2 regions of the Brucella sp. BE17 genome follow, and region 1 is predicted to be linked to the other one. Evidence: predicted binding sites of a transcription regulator. Region 1 holds the regulator's gene; the other holds the start of a gene.

Region 1 (7,735 bases):
ATCTGCATTTTCAGGGGCAACCGGGGAAATTGAATGTCCTTCTTTCTGGTTCTCGTCAGTATCATTGCCATTGGGCTGGTTGGCTTTTTTATCGGCCGTCAGCGCGCCACCGCGATTGACAAGACGCAGCCTGTACCTAGCGCAGGCTTAAGTTTAGAAAAAATGCATTCCCGTCCGCATTATCACGGCTGGTGGGTTTTTCTCGTTTCGGCTTTGCCCGCACTTGTTTTTCTGGTGCTGTGGACTATCGGTTCGTCCGTCTATCTCAATCATGCGGCTACCGCACGCATGCCCGATGCGATCGAAGAGGGGGCCTATTCGGCGCGCAGTCTGCAACTCAGCATGATCGGCAGCTTAGCCGACGGCATGAAAAGACTGACACCTGCCGAGCTTGAGGCCTTACCTCAATCCTATGATGATGTGCGCAAGGTGCTCGGGTCCAAAGGCGTGGCCCTGCCAAGCGAGGGCCAGGATTATATGGTCCCCATCGCCATCTTCCTTGAAAAGGCTGGCAAGACAGTCGGAATGATCGGCAGCGTCGTTGCGCTCGTTCTGGCCGTGGCGGGGCTGATTTTCGGCCTTTCGGGTATCAGGCGCCGTACGCGTGCGCGTAATAATGTTGAGCGCATCGTGTTATGGGGATTGATTGCAGCCTCCGGCATCGCCATTCTGACGACAATCGGCATTGTCTTTTCGGTTCTGTTTCAGTCAATAAGCTTCTTCCAGTCCATTTCTCCCATGAATTTCTTTTTCGGCACGGTGTGGGATCCACGCTTTGCTGCCGCCGGTTCTGGTGGCGCGGTCGGCCAGTTTGGTCTTATCCCGCTATTGGCCGGTACACTTTATATCGCTTTTGTCGCGATGCTTTTCGCGGTGCCGGTTGGGCTGTTCTCGGCAATCTACATGTCCGAATACGCCTCGCCGCGTGTTCGAACGGTGATCAAGCCTGTACTGGAGCTTCTGGCGGGTATTCCGACTATTGTTTACGGCTTCTTCGCACTCATTACGGTCGGACCATTCCTGCGCGACCTTTCGGCGGCAATCGCTGGAGGTCAGGGTTTCATCATGGCACAGAGCGTGCTGACCGCAGGCCTCGTCATGGGCGTGATGCTCATCCCGTTCGTATCGTCCCTGTCGGATGATATTATCACCGCCGTGCCGCGCTCATTGCGTGATGGCTCTCTCGGTCTTGGCGCGACGCGTTCGGAGACCATCAAGCGTGTCGTCTTGCCGGCGGCCCTCCCGGGTATTGTCGGTGCCCTTTTGATGACGGCTTCGCGCGCTATCGGTGAAACCATGATCGTGGTGCTCGCCGCCGGTGTTGCAGCTCGCCTGACGGTCAATCCGTTCGAGGCGATGACAACGATCACCGTCAAGATCGTCAGTCAGCTCACGGGTGATCTTGAATTCGATTCGCCGCAAACGCTGGTCGCCTTTGCGCTGGGTATCACGCTTTTCGTCCTTACGCTGATCATGAACATCTTTGCGCTCTATATCGTTCGCAAGTACCGGGAGCAGTACGAATAATGACCGACGCAACTATCAACGGTGCCGCTGCATCCGCAAAGCCCCCGCGCCGCGATATCGGTATCAAGCGCCGTTACGCTGCCGAACGCCGCTTCCGTATCTATGGCGTCATTGCCATTGCAATCGGTGTGTTCTTCCTGTTTGCCCTGCTGTTTTCGGTGTTTTCCAAGGGCTATACGGCATTTGGGCAGACCACGCTCTATCTGCCTGTCAAACTCGATGCGCAGGTGATCGATCCGTCCAACAAGCGCGAGACGGACAATAGCGTACTGATTGCCGCAAATTATCCGCTTCTCGTGCGTAATGCATTGGCGGAAAAGCTTGGCGTGTCGCCGACCAATCGCCCCGTCATGCGTGAACTTGGAAAGTTCGCATCTGATGGCGTGCGCGTTCAACTGCGTCAGATGGTGATGAAGGATCCTTCGATCATCGGAACCACGCAGACCATTCCGGTTCTGGTTGGTGCAGATATCGATTCCGCCTTCAAAGGACAGATCGATCTGACCGTGCCCGAAGCAAACCGCAAAGTTTCCGACCAGCAGGTTGGATGGATGAATACGCTTTCGGAAGAAGGCATCATGCGGCAGGCTTTTAACACGGGCCTCTTCACCTTCGGCGCTTCCAGCCGACCAGAAACCTCTGGTTTGGGTGTCGCGCTGGTGGGGTCGGCTTATATGATGCTGATCGTGCTGGTTCTGGCGCTACCGATTGGTGTGGCAGCATCGATCTATCTCGAAGAATTTGCCAAGAAGAACCGCTTTACCGATCTGATCGAGGTCAATATCAATAATCTGGCTGCCGTGCCTTCGATCGTGTTCGGCCTGTTGGGTCTGGCTGTGTTCATCAATTTCTTTGGCCTGCCACGCTCGGCTTCGATCGTCGGCGGTCTGGTTCTGACATTGATGACGCTGCCAACCATCATTATCGCAACGCGCTCAGCTCTTCGCGCCGTACCGCCTTCCATTCGCGCAGCAGCCCTAGGGCTTGGTGCATCGCGAACCCAGATGGTCTTCCATCACGTGTTGCCGTTGGCAGCACCCGGCATTCTGACGGGTACGATCATTGGTCTGGCGCAGGCGCTTGGTGAAACCGCCCCGCTTCTGCTGATTGGCATGGTCGCGTTCGTCGCCAATATGCCGACTACACCGATGGATCCGGCGACCGCTTTGCCTGTGCAAATATTCATGTGGGCCAGCGAACCGGAGCGGGCCTTTGTAGAACGGACATCAGGCGCTATCATCGTCCTGCTTCTGTTCCTGGCCGTAATGAACATTGCAGCAATTATTCTGCGCCGCCGCTTTGAGCGCCGCTGGTAAACGGGAGAGCAAGTAATGAATCTGATGACAGAACGATCTCTCGAGAAAGCCGTAGGAGAAAAGATGAACGCCAACGCAAATTCCGTAAAGATGCGCGGCGACAAGGTTTGTGTATTCTATGGTGAGAAGCAGGCCCTGTTCGAAGTTGATCTGGAGGTGCCGGAAAAGATGGTCACGGCGCTGATTGGTCCTTCTGGTTGCGGCAAGTCTACCTTCCTGCGCTCGCTCAATCGCATGAACGACACCATCGAGGGCTGCCGCATCACTGGCAAGATCACGCTCGATGACGAGGATATCTACGATCCAAAAATCGACGTGGTAGAACTGCGCGCCCGTGTCGGCATGGTGTTCCAGAAGCCGAACCCGTTTCCAAAGACCATTTATGAAAATGTGGCCTATGGACCGCGTATCCATGGTCTGGCGCGCAACAAGGCCGATATGGAAGAAATCGTCGTGACCAGCCTTCAGAAGGCCAGCCTTTTCGAGGAAGTGAAAGACCGTCTGCACGATGCAGGCACTGGCCTGTCAGGCGGCCAGCAGCAGCGCCTGTGTATTGCTCGCGCCATTGCAGTCAGCCCAGAAGTAATCCTCATGGATGAGCCATGCTCGGCACTTGATCCTATCGCCACCGCCAAGGTGGAAGAGCTTATCGACGAATTGCGCCAGAACTACACCATCGTTATCGTGACCCACTCCATGCAGCAGGCGGCACGTGTGTCGCAGCGCACGGCCATGTTCCACCTGGGCAATCTCGTCGAAGTGGGCGATACCGAGACGATGTTTACGGCACCGACCGAAAAGCGCACCCAGGATTACATCACCGGACGCTTTGGCTGACGGGTTCTCACGATTTCCATAACGAGGTTTATTATGGCTCAGCATACCGTTAGTGCCTATGACGATGAACTGAAATTCCTTGCGCAAAAGATCGCCGAAATGGGCGGTCATGCCGAACGCATGGTCGAGCAATCCGTGGCAGCCATTGTCAATGCCGACAATGCGCTGGCCCAGCGCGTGATTTCCGACGATCTCATTCTAGATGCAAGCGAGCGCGAGATTGACGATAAGGCTGTCATGATTATCGCCAAGCGCCAGCCAATGGCTGTGGATTTGCGTGAGATCATTGGTTCGATCCGCATTTCAGCCGATCTGGAGCGCGTCGGTGATCTGGGTAAGAATATTGCCAAGCGCGTTGCTGCTGTTTCCGAATCGAGGCAGCCGATCAAGCTTTATCGCGGTCTTGAAACGCTGGCAGAGCTGGCCCTGACGCAGTTGAAGGATGTGCTTGACGCCTATGCGACGCGCTCCGTGCAGCAGATCAATGTGGTGCGTGATCGCGATGACGAAATTGATGCGATGTACACCTCGCTGTTCCGCGAGTTGCTGACCTATATGATGGAAGATCCGCGCAATATTTCGGCCTGCACGCATCTTTTGTTCTGCGCCAAGAATATCGAGCGTATCGGCGATCATGCCACCAATATTGCCGAGACGGTCTATTATATCGTGACTGGCCTGCAGATGCCCACGGAACGCCCCAAGGACGATCTTAGCCACGGCATCGTCGTGGATACGCCAAGCTGAGGCAGACCGACCATTGTCGCTTTGGCGGGGAGCATGAAGGAATAGCGCGACGGCACAGGATCGATACTGGGGGATTTGATCTGCCGTTCGCGGATTTGAACAGGAAATACCGCATGTCACAGGTACCCAAAATCGCTGTGGTTGAAGACGAAGAAGCGTTGAGCGTTCTGCTGCGCTATAATCTGGAAGCCGAAGGCTATCACGTCGATACAATGTTGCGGGGGGATGAGGCGGAAATCGCGTTGCGTGAAAATGTGCCCGACCTTCTCATTCTAGACTGGATGTTGCCGGGCGTTTCTGGCATCGAGCTTTGCCGCCGTCTGCGCCAATGGCCGGAAACGGAACGTCTGCCGGTCATCATGCTGACCGCGCGTGGCGAGGAAAGCGAGCGCGTGCGGGGATTGAGCGTTGGTGCGGACGACTATGTGGTCAAGCCCTTTTCCACGCCGGAACTTCTGGCCCGCGTCAAGGCCATGCTGCGCCGCGCCAATCCGAGCCTGCTTTCGCATGTGCTCAAAGTGGGCGAGCTGGTGCTCGACCGCCAGCAGCACCGCGTTTACCGCAAGGAAAAGGAAATTCGTCTCGGACCGACAGAATTTCGCCTTCTGGAATATTTCATGATGTCGCCGGGCCGCGTCTTTTCGCGCAGCCAGTTGCTCGATGGCGTCTGGGGTCCGGACATCTATGTCGATGACCGTACCGTGGATGTGCATGTCGGACGCCTGCGCAAGGCGATCAATGTCAGCCGCGGTCTTGATCCCATTCGCACCGTGCGCGGAGCTGGCTACTCGTTCGGTTGAATTCTTTCCGCACTGAATTCAAGGTCCGCTTTCCAGCTGGAAGGCGGGCCTTGTTTGATATCTGCGCCAAGCAACACCAGTGATTCGCCTCGTCATAAAGATGAAAACCGGCTGTTTTCACGTAATATTACATTCACCACATCAAAGTTCATGGAACCGTTACGTAGTCAGAAATATGTGCCGGTTGATGTTCTTCGGCGATCATTTTCAAGAAGAAAACCTTGGTGGAAGAAGTTTTTCAGATTAAGGTAATGTTGTGACGCGTATTGCAAGCCGTTGAATTACAACGAATACCATCCATCTCGTCAAGGTCATGTATATTTAAGAAAATATTAATGATTTTGAACTATTTGCGCGGCGATTGAAAAATACGAAATGGTTTACTCCAAGTCAGCAAGGCGTCAAAGAAGCGATTGCAGAATTTGCTCTTTCGTCATTTTTTAGCCTAAAAGTTACAAAACTTTGGATATGACAAGTGAAGTAACGGGCGCGAGAAACTGATCTTCGTCCATTTTCAAAATTGCACCCCAGCCGTGCGCTTATGCTTTTTGACCGGCTGATTATGAAGGGTTCAGATATGCGAGTGAACCCGAGCTATGGAGTGTGCCATTGACGCGCGTGGGTAAATGGAAGCTGCCTGTTCTGGCGGGATTGATTGTAGCACCTTTTTTGGTGACGGGTTGCACGACGACCGGTTCCTCGGCAAAGAGCGATAAGACGGCGTCGACAAGTCACGTCAAGTCAGTCAATGGCGTCAAGACTTACACCTACACGGCGCGAGACCGCAATTGCCTTGAGCGGGCAATGTTCTTCGAATCAAATCGTTCAAGCCCGGACGGCCTCGTCGCTGTGGGTACGGTTGTCATGAACCGTCTCGCCTCTGGCCGGTATCCCGGCACGGTATGCGGCGTCGTCGGTCAGAAGAACCAGTTCGCGCCCGGTGTTCTCAGTCGCAAAATGAATTCAAAGGCATTGCCGGATGTGCAAGCCGCAGCCGATGCGGTGCTGAAGGGCAAACGGCATCCCAAACTGAAGAACGCCATGTTCTTCCACACCGCGGGCCTCAAGTTCCCATACCAGAACATGCATTATGTTCTGGTTGCCGGAGGTAACTCCTTCTACGAAAAGCGTAAACGCGATGGATCGCTTCTGCATCCGGTTCCGCAGGATCCCTACAGACTTGCTTTCGCGGGGGCATCATCGAAATCGGCTCCCGATGCTGCGCCAAGCGTGCAGGTTGCGCTGGCAAGAGCTGTCACCGGCGAAACAAATGCGGAAAATGGCGGTTTCGGCCCACAGGCTCAGGAGAATCGGGTTGCGCCAGCTGTAGCACAAGCAAACGTTGATACGACATCGCAGCAGCTTGCATCCTATCAGCCGCGCGTCGAAGCCTCGACGCTCGACAGCCAGTCGCAGGCACTTGGCTATGCTCGTGTGGAACAGAAGCAGATTGATTCCGTCGGTGCATTGCTTCTGGCACAGGATCGTCCCGAAACACCGCTTTGATCGGCGCTTTAATTGGTCCGCGCCTTATTTTTTTACGGCGCGGACGGCTACGGGACGATAGGCCGGCTGGTAGAAAATGACCGGACGGTCATAGAAATCAGCGCGGTTTTCAAAAGCGCGACGGTCTGCGCGGCGATCAAGGTCAAGACGCATCAGGCAATTGGCAAAGAAATCCGTCCTTGCTCTGAAACCGTAGCTGCGACAGGTATTCTCGTCTGCGGCACGACGCTCTTGCGGCGTCATCGTGGTACAGCCGACAAGTAGCCCCGCAAATCCCAACAAAACAACAAGCTTCCTATTCAACCTTTTGCCCTCATATTGTGACCGCGAAAAACATTATAGCGCTATAAGGGCGAAAAGCGTGGTAAATTATACCGGTTGTGAAGTGCGATTTTAAAGGACTGTTTCCTTATTCCAGATCTTGCTGGGCGCTCATAATTGCTTGCTGACGATATAGATCCAGACGCATCATACATTTGGCGAAAGCGTCCGTGTGTGGCTGAAAGCCGTAGTTCACACATGTGTTTTGATCGATTGCGCGTTGTTGCGCTGGTGTCATGGCGATGCAACCGGCAAGAATGCTCGTCATTCCTGATAAAATAAAAAACTGTTTCTTCATTAGGGCTGGTCTTCCTTGGGCTGACCGTTTGAAAATATCCGGCAGTAGGAAGGAAAGAGTGGTGGAATTATGCCGCTGAGCTGTTGTCCGCGTATTTGGTTGCCGCTTGGGAAAATTAATCTCATTGATGTTAAATTTGCGCAGATTTATACAATATGCGGCAACGTACCAGCATGAAAAAGGTTGAACTCCATGGCCAATGATACAACGCAGCATTCCGTTATCGACCCGGTTAAACTCGAACGTCTGGCGGAGGTTGCAATTCGTGTCGGGCTGCAACTGCGTGAGGGGCAGGATCTGGTCGTCACAGCACCTGTGGTGGCACTGCCTCTGGTGAGGCTGGTCGCCAAGCACGCCTATAAGGCCGGTGCCGGGCTGGTAAC
Region 2 (7,735 bases), 960 kb from region 1:
GCGGACTGACCGAAGGCCTCATCATGCGTGATAAGGCGTTGAAACTGGGGCTTCAAATCATGGTCGGCTGTATGGTGGGCACATCGCTTGGCATGGCACCAGCGGTGCTTCTCGCGCAAAATGCGGCGGTAGTCGATCTCGATGGCCCACTCCTTTTAGCACAGGACCGCGAGCCGGGACTTCGTTATGAGGGCGCACTCGTCTATCCGCCGGAAGCAACCGTCTGGGGTTGAGTTACCGCGTAGTCGGCTTCATGGCTTGTGCCATTGACCGACATCAGCGCATCTTCAAAAATATCGGCGCAGGCATCCCAGGTAAAAGGCTTGAGCACTTCTTCCGGATCGAATTTTTCCATCGCGAGCGCTTCCAGACAGGCGGCTTGCAAATCCTCGGAAAGGACGCCGGCGCCGGTTGCCCCCACAACGTCCTTTGAGCCAGGAACCGGAAATGCTGCAACCGGCAGTCCTGATGAAATTGCTTCCAGCAACACAAGGCCGAATGTGTCGGTACGGCTTGGAAACACAAAGACATCAGCGCTCGCATAGGTTTTTGCCAGCGCTTCACCTTCGCGTTTACCGACGAACAAGACATCCGGGTAACGCAATTTCAGCTCATTGAGCGCAGGCCCGTCACCCACGATGAGTTTTTTGCCCGGCAGCTTGAGATCGAGAAACGCTGGTAGGTTCTTTTCTGATGCCACACGCCCAACGCAAATAAAAACCGGCTCCTCTTGCTGGGGTGCGATATCTGGCCGTGGATAAAACACAGAGCGATCAACTCCTCGTGTCCACAAATCAAGTCCGGTAAAACCGCGCTCTTTCAAGTCGTCCATAATAGATTGCGTTGGCACCAGTGTGTGTGTCGCGGCGTTATGAAAGCGTCGCAGAAAGCCATAGGTCCAGCTTAAGGGAACTGGAACTCGTTCTGCGACATATTCCGCAAAACGGGTATGAAAGCTCGTCGTGAAACGCCAGCCCAATTTCATGCAGGCACGCCGCGCCATGATGCCGAGTGGACCTTCAGTCGCAATGTGGATGTAATCGGGTTTAAGCGCTACAAGTCTACGCTTAAACGCCCATGGTGTTGTCAGCGCCAACCTTATTTCCGGATAAGTCGGGCATGGAGCAGAGCGATAATCGAGCGGCGAAACGATTTCGACGGCATAGCCACGGGCCAGCATCATTTCCTGGCATTTGGTCAGGGTTCGCACAACGCCGTTGACCTGAGGATGCCAAGCATCGCTGATGATGACGATTTTCTTCATCAACTGACCTTTGCGACTTCGCGCGCCGGACGCGGCAGTTGAATGATTGTGCCTTCATCTGCCTCATGACTACTGGGGCGCTTTTTGCCGGAGATCGGGCTGCTATCACGCATATGCGTCCAATCAAGAAGCTCCATACGTCCATCGAAATGCTCGACGACCGCAGTGCAACTCTCAACCCAGTCGCCGGTATTGATATATTCGACATCGTTCATCATCTCGATGGTGGCGTGATGAATATGACCACAGATGACGCCATCGACACCGATGCGCTTGGCCTCTTCCGAGACCACATCTTCAAACTGACCGATAAAATTGACCGCCTTTTTCACACGGAATTTCGCCCAGGCCGAAAACGACCAGTAGCGCAGCCCGAAATAGGCACGCACACGGCTCATGACCGTGTTGATCCAGATGGCCGTATCATAGGCCCAGTCGCCCAGATAAGCGATGAAACGCGCATTGCGAACCACCACATCAAACTGGTCACCGTGGATGACCAGAAATTTTCGACCATCAGCGGTTTCATGGATGGCACGGTTCATTACTTCAATGCCACCAAAATGCGTACCCTGAAAATTGCGCAAAAACTCGTCGTGATTGCCCGCAATATAAATAATGGTTGCGCCCTTGCGGCTCTGGCGCAAAAGCTTTTGCACCACGTCATTATGTTCCTGCGGCCAGTGCCAGCTACGGCGCAATCGCCAGCCATCGACGATATCACCGACCAGATAGATCGTCTCGGCCTCGTGATGGCGCAGAAAATCCAGCAGCAGATCGGCCTGTGCCGCCTTTGACCCCAGATGAACATCGGAAATAAAGAGCGTCCGGAACTTCTTTGCCTGCGTCGGATCGGTGCTCATTTGATTGTCCCTCAAAATGGACCAGCAAACCGGGTAATCCCGAATGAAGGCGACAAAACCCGATTCTTGTCACAGCCATATGACGGTTTGCTGAAGCATGGGCGTCGCCTTCTGTTCAGACGACGCATTTTCTTGGGAGAAGCGAAACGATGGACATTTCAGCACGTTGACGTGAAATCGCGCAGAAACCGGTTGATTGCATATGCTTCTTGGTGGCATGTCATCATTGCTCAAACAAAAGAGGATGAAGCCGTGGATTCGGGTTTTCAGGGCCGCCGGATGAATGCAAGCGCATCAGGTTATGGACCCCCTCCTTTCTAGTTTCACCATGATGGCAGCGGCTGTAAAAGCGCTTTTAACATCTCATTTTAACATCACAGGGATAAACTCATTTTACAAAATGGGTCTACAGAATCCTGACAACTTCGATTAGAAGTACAAGGCCGAAGGCCCGGTACTCTTCCCTGCACCTTCTGTCCGCCACAGTTTGCTGCGGCGAGAATAACCGGAAAGCGATGCGATTATGACCAAGAAAAAGACTACCACGCCTGCACTCTCGGATTTCGACGAGGCAGCACTCTTCTTCCACCGCTATCCGAAGCCGGGAAAGCTGGAAATTCAGGCAACCAAGCCGCTCGGCAACCAGCGCGATCTCGCGCTTGCCTATTCGCCGGGGGTTGCTGCTCCCTGCCTTGCCATTCAGGACGATCCCGCACTTGCAGCCGACTATACGGCGCGCGGCAATCTCGTGGCCGTGGTTTCCAACGGCACCGCGGTTCTGGGCCTTGGCAATATCGGCGCACTCGCATCCAAGCCGGTGATGGAAGGCAAGGCGGTCCTTTTCAAGAAATTTGCCGATATCGATGTATTCGACATTGAAATCGAGGCGCATGACATCAACCATATCGTCGATGTGGTGGCAGCACTCGAGCCGACCTTTGGCGGCATCAATCTGGAAGATATCAAGGCGCCCGAATGTTTCGATGTCGAGGAACAGCTTCGCGCCAAGATGAATATTCCGGTTTTCCACGATGACCAGCATGGTACCGCAATCATCGTCGCAGCCGCTGTATTGAATGGCCTTGAACTGGCCGGAAAAAGCATCACGGACGCAAAGATCGTGACGTCCGGTGCGGGTGCGGCAGCGCTTGCCTGCCTCAATCTTTTGGTCAATCTGGGTGCAAAACGCGAAAACATCTGGGTCTGCGACATTGAAGGCGTGGTCTATGATGGTCGCAACACGCTGATGGACCGCTGGAAGGAAGTTTACGCGCAAAAGACCGATGCCCGCACACTTGCCGAAGTCATTGGCGGCGCGGATGTCTTCCTCGGTCTTTCGGCGGCGGGTGTGCTCAAACCTGAACTTCTCAAACAGATGGCCGAAAAGCCGCTGATCATGGCGCTGGCCAATCCCAAGCCCGAAATCATGCCGGAAGAAGCGCGCAGCGCGCGCGCTGACGCGATGATCTGCACTGGACGTTCGGATTACCCCAACCAGGTCAACAATGTTTTGTGCTTCCCGCACATTTTCCGCGGTGCGCTGGATGTCGGTGCGACCGCGATCAATGAAGAGATGAAGCTGGCCGCTGTTCGCGCCATTGCGGGACTTGCGCGTGAGGAGCCGTCCGATGTTGCTGCCCGCGCCTATTCCGGCGACACGCCCACCTTTGGCCCGGATTATATCATCCCTTCCCCGTTCGATCAGCGACTGATTCTGCGCATTGCGCCAGCCGTTGCAAAGGCCGCCATGGAAACAGGCGTCGCCACGCGCCCGATCGAGGACATGGAGGCCTATCTCGACAGGCTCAACCGTTTCGTTTTCCGCTCCGGCCTCATCATGAAGCCGGTCTTTGCCGCCGCCCGCGCGCAGGAAAAGCCTAAGCGCGTCATCTATTCCGATGGTGAAGACGAACGCGTGCTGCGCGCCGCACAGGTGGTGGTCGAGGAAGGCATCGCGTCTCCCATTCTTGTTGGCCGTCCCCAGGTCGTGGATACAAGACTGCGCCGTTATGGCTTGAAAATCCGCGCCGGTGTGGATTTTGAGCTGATCAACCCCGAAGACGATCCGCGCTATCGCGATTATGTCGATCTTTATCTGTCGCTCACAGGCCGTCAGGGTATTACGCCGGAAGCGGCACGCACCATCGTGCGTACCAATTCAACGGCCATTGCCGCCCTTGCCGTCATGCGTGACGAGGCGGACGCCATGATCTGCGGTCTGGAAGGTCGTTTCGAGCGTCACTTGCGCGTTGTCGGACAGATCATCGGCAAGGTGCCGGGCATTCATGATTATTCCGCGCTGAGCCTTTTGATTTCGCAGCGCGGTGCACTGTTTTTGACCGATACCTATGTCAATGTCGATCCGGCCCCAGATGAGATTTCGGAAATCGCCATTCTTGCAGCCAGGGAAATCGACCGTTTCGGCATCGTGCCGAAAGTGGCGCTGGTGTCGCATTCCAATTTTGGCTCCAAGGAAAGTGCAAGCGCGGAAAAAATGCGCAAAGCTGCTGCCCTTCTGGCCGAAAAAGCCCCGGACCTTGAATCGGACGGCGAAATGCATGGTGATTCAGCCCTTTCGCAGGCCATGCGCGATCGTGTGTTTCCGAATTCACGCCTGAAGGGCGAAGCCAATCTTCTGGTGTTCCCAAACCTCGATGCCGCCAACATCACGCTTAATGTGGTTAAAAGCGTCACCGATGCGCTGCATGTCGGCCCGATCCTGCTGGGTGCGGCCCGTCCCGCGCATATTCTCACACCGTCCGTTACTTCGCGTGGCGTGGTCAATATGACGGCGCTGGCCGTGGTCGAAGCGCTGCAGCGCGCGGGAGAAGCACCGGCGACCACGGCAAAGCAGCACAAATAATCCGTTTTCAACACATGAAAAAAGCGGGCACGGTTCACACCATGCCCGCTTTTTTAGTTCGTCGATAGTTCAGGGCTTGCGGCTTTGAACCTTTTCCGGCCCCATCAAGACCAGAAGATCGGCTAGCTCCGGGCCATGCGCCTGTCCTGTCAGCGCAAGACGCAGCGGCATGAACAGGCCCTTGCCCTTGCGACCGCTCTGCGCTTTTGCGGCATCTGTCCATTGTTTCCATGTGTCACGATCCCAAGGACCGTCCGGCAACAGTGTGAAAGCATCTTGCACAAAGGCGCGGTCTTCCTCGGAAAGCTCCGGCAGTTCTGACAAATCACCGCTTACGACCTGCCACCAGTGCTGCACATCGTTGAAATGATCGAGATTACCGCGCACGGCAAGCCAGAAAGCTTCCGTTTTTTCGCCCATGATCCCCAACGCCTCAAGACGCGGTTTGGCGCTCTCAAAAGTCATCTCGTGTAGAAGCGAACGGTTGAGTGTGTCCAGTTCCGAAGGGTCGAATTTGGCCGCCGACTTCGTGATCGATGCGAGACTGAAATGCTCGGCCAAGGCTTCCATGGTGGAGGCTGCGGAAACATTTTCCGACGTACCAATCAGCACGGCGAGTGACGCCACCGCCATCGGCTCATAACCGTTCTCGCGTAGCGAGCCTACTGAAAGCGCACCCGTGCGCTTGGACAGCCCTTCGCCGGTCGTGGTGGTGAGCAGATTGTGGTGGCCGAAAGCAGGAGCTTGCGCACCGAGCGCACGAAAAATCGCCATCTGCACGCCGGTATTGGTAACGTGGTCGTCGCCGCGAATAATATGGGTGACGCCCATATCGATATCATCCACGACCGAAGGCAAGGTGTAGAGATAAGTTCCGTCTTCACGAAGCAGCACCGGATCGGACATTGATGCCAGATCAACCACTTGCGGTCCGCGTACCAGATCGTCCCAATGGACTTCTGTGCGCTCAGTGACGAAAGGATCGCTTGCAAAGTTCGGCAGAAGGAAACGCCAGTGCGGCTTGCGGCCTTCGGCTTCAAATGCCGCTTTTTCGGCATCGGTGAGCTTTAGTGCCTCACGGCCATAGACCGGTGGCAAACGACGGGCCAGCCTGAGCTTGCGGCGACGTTCGAGTTCATCGGCGCTCTCATAGCAGGCATAAAGCAGCCCTGCCTGTTTCAGCTTTTCAACGGCCCTGGCATAAATATCAAAGCGCTTGGACTGATATTCAACCCGGTCGGGACGGATGCCAAGCCATTCAAGATCAACCGCGATGGCCTTGGCATATTCATCGCGCGACCGCTCGACGTCGGTATCGTCATAGCGCAGGATGAAATTGCCGTTGTTCTTTTGCGCATAAAGCCAGTTGGACAGAGCGGTTCGCGTATTGCCGATATGAATATAGCCCGTCGGCGACGGGGCAAAACGAACGGTAACAGTCATTTTTTATGTCTTTCAGCGGTCGCGGAAACGATTGGTAATCGGGTAACGGCGATCACGTCCAAAGTTCTTCTTGGTGATTTTTACGCCCGGTGCCGATTGTCGCCGCTTGTATTCAGCCAGATAAAGCAGATGCTCGATGCGTTGCACAGTCTCTAACGGATGACCGCGAGCGGCAATTTCAGCATTGCTCATCTCGTTTTCGACCAGACATTCCAGAATATCGTCCAGCACCGGATAGGGCGGCAGGCTGTCCTGATCGGTCTGGTTCTCGCGCAGCTCCGCCGATGGTGCCTTGGAGATGATATTTTGCGGGATCACTTCACCGGATGGCCCGAGTGCACCGTGGGGAACATTTTCATTGCGCCATGCCGACATGGCATAGACCTGCATCTTGTAGACATCCTTGATCGGATTGAACCCACCATTCATATCGCCATAAAGCGTGGCATAACCAACCGACATTTCCGACTTGTTGCCGGTGGTGACAACCATCGAGCCAAATTTGTTGGAAACCGCCATCAAAATCGTGCCACGTGTGCGGCTTTGCAGATTTTCTTCCGTAACACCGCTTTCAGTATCGGCAAAAAGCGGTTGCAGCGCACTCAGGAAACCTTCGACAGGCTCTGCAATCGGAACGATATCGTAACGCACGCCAAGCGCTTGAGCGCAGTCAGCGGCGTCTTTGAGTGATTCATCGGAGGTGTAGCGATAAGGAAGCATGATGCAGCGCACACGATCCTTACCCAGTGCATCGACACTCATGGCCGCGCATATGGCTGAATCGATGCCGCCGGAAAGGCCAAGGACGACATCCTTAAAGCCGTTTTTATTGACATAATCACGCAAGCCCAGCATGCAGGCCGCATAATCGGCTGCCATGCCTTCCGGCAGGTCGGCCTTTTCACTCTCCTCGCAACGCCATCCCTCACCCTCGCGCTTCCAGGTGGTGAGTGTAATGGATTCGTCAAATTGCGGCATTTGCAGGCAAAGCGATTTGTCGGCATTGAAGGCGAATGACGCACCGTCAAAAATCAATTCGTCCTGCCCGCCAATCTGGTTGGCGTAAAGCATCGGCAGTTCTGTCTCGATCACCTGTTTGAGAACCACTTGATAACGCCGGTCCATCTTGTCGCGATGATAAGGCGATCCATTGGGTACCAGCAGGATTTCCGCGCCGCTCTCAGTCAGCGTTTCCGCGACAGCCAGGTCGCCCCAGATATCCTCGCAGATCGGAATACCAATCCGCACACCGCGAAAATTAACGGGGCCGGGCAGCGGACCCGGCTGGAACACGCGCTTTTC

The links. Region 1 encodes PhoB, which activates phosphate uptake and scavenging genes when phosphate is short. Its sites were predicted from a motif close to TGTCATNNANCTGTCAT; they were not measured.
Region 2: the regulator PhoB is predicted to act here: its motif matches at 2,196-2,212, upstream of AAIB41_RS03080 (UDP-2,3-diacylglucosamine diphosphatase).

The regions. Positions count from the first base shown of each region.
Region 1 covers NZ_CP154467.1:2,017,698-2,025,432, forward strand. The annotation lists gene pstC (phosphate ABC transporter permease subunit PstC) at 34-1,527, shown strand; gene pstA (phosphate ABC transporter permease PstA) at 1,527-2,843, shown strand; gene pstB (phosphate ABC transporter ATP-binding protein PstB) at 2,907-3,680, shown strand; gene phoU (phosphate signaling complex protein PhoU) at 3,711-4,427, shown strand; gene phoB (phosphate regulon transcriptional regulator PhoB) at 4,541-5,227, shown strand; gene AAIB41_RS09840 (cell wall hydrolase) at 5,837-6,733, shown strand; gene AAIB41_RS09845 (hypothetical protein) at 6,758-6,976, opposite strand; gene AAIB41_RS09850 (hypothetical protein) at 7,143-7,352, opposite strand; gene AAIB41_RS09855 (aminopeptidase) at 7,545-7,735, shown strand, end outside.
Region 2 covers NZ_CP154467.1:626,466-634,200, reverse strand. The annotation lists gene dgcA (N-acetyl-D-Glu racemase DgcA) at 1-233, shown strand, start outside; gene AAIB41_RS03085 (glycosyltransferase family 1 protein) at 203-1,264, opposite strand; gene AAIB41_RS03080 (UDP-2,3-diacylglucosamine diphosphatase) at 1,264-2,127, opposite strand; gene AAIB41_RS03075 (NADP-dependent malic enzyme) at 2,651-4,990, shown strand; gene gltX (glutamate--tRNA ligase) at 5,060-6,433, opposite strand; gene AAIB41_RS03065 (NAD+ synthase) at 6,446-7,735, opposite strand, start outside.